One region of the Nonomuraea sp. NPDC059194 genome, then DNA from elsewhere that is predicted to be linked to it. Evidence: riboswitches for the same ligand, from Rfam matches in the RefSeq annotation. Region 1 holds a riboswitch; the other holds the start of a gene.

Region 1 (2,191 bases):
CAAGTCGGAAAAGGACAAGGTCCTCGAGTTGATCGAGCAGCAGGAGAAGCTGCTGCGCAGGCTCGGCGCCTACAAGGTGGGCAACCCGAACAGCACCGGCATCAAGTACACGGGCTCGGCCTCCGGCAACGCGGCCTCCGTGCTCACCTTCGCCTACGCGCAGGTCGGCAAGCCGTACCAGTACGGCGGGACGGGCCCCGGCGGCTGGGACTGCTCCGGCCTGACCCAGGCCTCGTGGCGGGCGGGCGGCGTGTCGCTGCCGCGCACCACCTGGGAGCAGTGGGCGTGGGGCGCCAAGCGCAGGGTCTCCCTCGACGCGTTGCAGCCCGGCGACCTCATCTTCAGCGAGGGCCTCGGGCACGTGAGCATCTACGCGGGCGGCGGCAAGATCGTGCACGCGCCGCAGACGGGGGACGTGGTGAAGATCGTCCCCCTGTCCGCCTACGGCAGGCGACTCGTCGGCGCCATCCGCCCGTAGTGCCCTGGCTGACATCGACCGCTCTCGGTGCGAGGCCGAGGCCGTACCTACCCCTGTTACGGGTGTGACTTGAGTGACAGATGGGACCTGACAAGTCGCCATTTGTCCAAGTGTGAGTAGCGTCACTTTCGGATAACGGAGCGTTTCCTGGAGCAGCGGATCCCGTTCTGACAAGTATGGGTCGGTGATCTTGACAGCTTTACTTCGGCTTTGCCCGCCGTTGGCCGTTTGGGTACTTTCTCCCATCGCGGCGACCAAGCCATGGCGCCCGCAACGTTCACCGGCGCCAGGCGTGTCCGGTGAGCACGCATAAAGATCCGCTGGTCGCCGCGCCGAGTCCCCCCTCTGTCGTGCGCGGACCGACCTGCCGAGTCCGTGCGGCATGGAGCACGGAGCCGGGGACCCACGTTCCTGGGGTGAATCCGGCCTGAGGGCCGGAAGGGCGACTTCCACGCCCGAACCCGTCAGCTAACCCGGTAGGCATTCGTGGAAGTCCCAAGGAGACGTTCTGTCTACCCCCGTCAAGAAAACCCGTCTGTCCTGCCTTGCCCTGAGCGGCGTCGTGGCGGCGATGGGAGGAGTCGTCCTCCACGCACCCACGGCACAGGCGAGCGTGACCGTCAACGCGGTGAGCACCGTGAAGACGGCCGCGACGTCGACGTCCACGGCGAAGCGGCAGACCAGCACCGCTCGGCAGAAGGTGAAGGCCGCCAAGGCCGTCGCCGCGGCGAAAAAGCAGCTCGGTGACCCCTACCGCTTCGGCGGCACGGGCCCAGGCGCTTTCGACTGCTCAGGACTGGTCCAGTACGCCTGGGCCAAGGCCGGCATCAAGATCCCGCGCGTGACGTACAGCCAGTACGCGCGCATCAAGAGGAAGGTCACGTGGAGCAACCTCAAGCCAGGTGACCTGATGTTCTTCCGCGGGAAGGGCCACGTGGGCATGTTCGTCGGCAACGGCCGTATGATCCACTCGCCGAGCACTGGCAAGACCGTGCGGATCGAGAGGCTCAACGGCTGGCGCAAGGCCTCCTTCGCCGGCGCGGTCCGCCCCGGCGGCTGAGCCGGACGCCCGGAGCCCCGTCCACCCCCCTTGGACGGGGCTCCGGCGTGTTCGGGCTAGCATCGCAGCCGTGGTGACCCGCAGAACGCTGCTGGCGGCCGCGCTGGCCTGCCCGGCGATCTGCACGGTGGCGGGGTCGGCGGGCCGACGGCTGCCGCCCGAGGCCAGAGGGGTCTGGGAGTCAGGCGTCACCCTGGCGTACGGCCCGCGCTCGCTCGTCGTCGGCCACCACGCCGAGGCCGCCCTCCTGCGTGACCTGGCCTCCCGGGCCGATACGGCGGCGCTGACCGTCTCCACTGTGCTGCGGCGTGCCGTACGGCCGGTGGTGCTGGTGCCCCGGACCACCGCCGAGGCGGTCGCGCTCGCGGGCACCGGATCCGTCGATGGACTGGCCGCGCTGGCCTCGGCGGGGCGGGTGATCGTCCTGCCCGACGCGTTCGCGCGCCTGACGCCCGTCGGCCGCGACGTCGTCCTCGCCCACGAACTCACCCACGTGGCCGCAGCGGCAGGCGACGCCGCCCGCGCCCCCGAACTCACCCCCTTGGCCGCTGGGGACGCGCCACGCGTGGTGGCTGAGGCAGGCGACGCCGTACGCGCGCCCGAGCCCGCCCGAATCTCCGCCGGGGCAGGCGATGCCGTACGCGCGCCTGAGC
Region 2 (2,191 bases), on a different contig from region 1:
AGGCCGCCGATGAGGGCGAGCGCGGTGCCGGTGTGGCCGTTCTCGTCCTTGGTCTCGGTACGGGCGGCGGTGGTCGTGGTGCCCGAGTCGAAGGCTGCGGGCTCGACGGCCGCGCCGCCCTGCTCGTCGCCCTTCTTCTCGTCCTTCTTCGCGACGACCTCGACCTTCTTGGCCTCGGCGGCCTTCTTCTTCTCAGCCACGGCGAGCAGGTCGACCGGCGGCTTGGCCGGGTTCCTGTCCTTGCGGCTCCACGCGCCGCTGGAGAAGGCGACCGGGTGGTTCTTCTTGCCCACGCCGTCGCCCCACTTGGTGATGACGTACTGGACCTTGATGTGGCCCTGACCGCCGTTGCCGTTCACCATCAGGCTGTTGGGGTTGAACCTGCCGCCGGTGAGGTCGGCGAAGGTCTTGGCGTCGAGGTCGAGCATGATGCCGTTGTTCGAGGGGTTGCCGGGGCCGCGGTCACCGACGAAGAACGGGGCCTTCTTGCCCTTGTAGATGACGTAGCCCTCGGTCATGAGGGGCCAGCTCGGGCTGGCGGCAAGGCCCTTGCGCATCGAGATGCCACTGGCGGGCAGACCGGTGTCACCGGCGCGGCCGGAGGCGTCGTCCCAGTAGTAGGAGGCGGTGGTGGATCCCTGGAGGAGGGTCCGCTGCTCGGTGGCCTGGCTGATGTCGGGGGCGGTGGGCTCGGCGAAAGCGGCGGCGGCGCCGGTACCGGCGGCGAGGGTGGTGGTGACGAGCAGGGCGGAAACGCGCATGCCGAAGCGGCGGGTCATGAAAGTCCTTTGTGCGAGGGATAGGGAGATCCGCGCTCAAATGAAGATCAGGCAAAGGCGTAGCCGGGCATGGGCCTGACAGTCGCTACGCAAAAAGGGAGCGCGAAGGAAGCGGGAAGAAGGCGCCGCTCAGTTCGGGGGGTGCAAGTACACGAGTATGGTCCTCTCCATCTCGCCTACCGGGTTAGCTGACGGGTTCGGGCGTGGAGATGCCCTACCGGCACTGGGCCGGATTCACCCCAAGGAGATGGGTCCCCGGTTCCCGCGTTCGCGGGATTCGGCGCCGACCGGCCGACTCTCCCTGGTGAAGAGCTCGGTCACCGCTCGGTAATGCAATGGACTCTAGGGGCAAACCACCCCAAAGGCAAAAGCAAAGCCATGAATCGGAAAGAAGATCTACCCTTTATCGTCACGATTCGACAGGCGCAGAAGGCACGGAAACCCCTGCGAAACAACGGGTTTCGCAGGGACCGGCACGGTAATTCGATCAATGGCGAAAAATCATGAAAAAGTCTTGGTTGAACGCCGGATTGGTCACGGCGTCGAGGGGCGCGGCCCCAGCGGTACGGGTCTGGTGGCGCGGCCCTGGCGGGGCGGCTTCGCTTTGCGCGGCCCTGGCGGGCTTTGCTTTGCGCGGCCCTGGTGGGGCGGCTTCGCTTTGCGCGGCTTTGGTGGTGCGGCTTCGCTTTGCGCGGCCCTGATGGCGCGGCTTTGCTTGGCCGTACGGGGCGCCCCGTGTCCGCCGCGCCGCGGACACGGGGCGCGGTCCGTCAGACCTCGAGCTTCTCCTCGATCGCGCGCAGCCGGTGCCGCGCCATCGCGAGGTTGGCCCTGGCCCGGTCCAGCGCGAGGTAAAGGAACAGTCCCTTGCCGCCCCTGCCGGTCATCGGCCTGATGATGTGGTACTGGCCGGTCAGCGTGATGAGGATGTCCTCGATGGTGTCCTTGAGGCCGAGGGAGTCCATCGTGCGCAACTTGGCCTTGACGACCTCGGTGTTGCCCGCGGCCGCCACCTGCAGGTCCAGGTCCTTGGCTCCGCCCAGGGCGCCCAGCGCCATGCCGCTGCCGTAGTCGACCACGACGGCGCCGACAGCGCCGTCGATCGCCATCATCTCCTTGAGAGAGACGTCCATGCTGGCCATGCGTTTCCTCCGTGTGGATTGAGTCACTTTCGCGATGCGATGGCGGCGACGCTCGCCGCCGTCTTGCGACCCTCCAGTCGCAGCAGCCCGAGGTTGGTACCGGGCTCAGCCAGGACTGTGAGGACGATCGTGGGACCGGCCGCGTAGAAGGCGGCGAAGCCCGCGGTGCCCGAGATGAGGGTTTCCTCCAGGGCGCCCTTGCCTGCCATGACGGCCATGCGCTTGCTGAGCGCGAGCAGCGCGGCCGAGAGCGCCGCCGTCTGCTCGACG

The links. A riboswitch is a leader RNA that binds a small molecule or an ion and turns the genes downstream of it on or off. The one in region 1 is predicted to bind cyclic di-AMP.
Region 2: it holds a riboswitch for cyclic di-AMP, as region 1 does, so the genes downstream of both, ACFXJ8_RS35860 (hypothetical protein) here and ACFXJ8_RS04000 (C40 family peptidase) in region 1, are expected to answer to the same signal.

The regions. Positions count from the first base shown of each region.
Region 1 covers NZ_JBHZBH010000002.1:274,517-276,707, reverse strand. The annotation lists gene ACFXJ8_RS04005 (NlpC/P60 family protein) at 1-478, shown strand, start outside; cyclic di-AMP (ydaO/yuaA leader) riboswitch at 834-976, shown strand; gene ACFXJ8_RS04000 (C40 family peptidase) at 1,107-1,538, shown strand; gene ACFXJ8_RS03995 (hypothetical protein) at 1,609-2,191, shown strand, end outside.
Region 2 covers NZ_JBHZBH010000042.1:12,567-14,757, forward strand. The annotation lists gene ACFXJ8_RS35860 (hypothetical protein) at 1-779, opposite strand, end outside; cyclic di-AMP (ydaO/yuaA leader) riboswitch at 938-1,072, opposite strand; gene ACFXJ8_RS35865 (hypothetical protein) at 1,550-1,921, opposite strand; gene ACFXJ8_RS35870 (roadblock/LC7 domain-containing protein) at 1,945-2,191, opposite strand, start outside.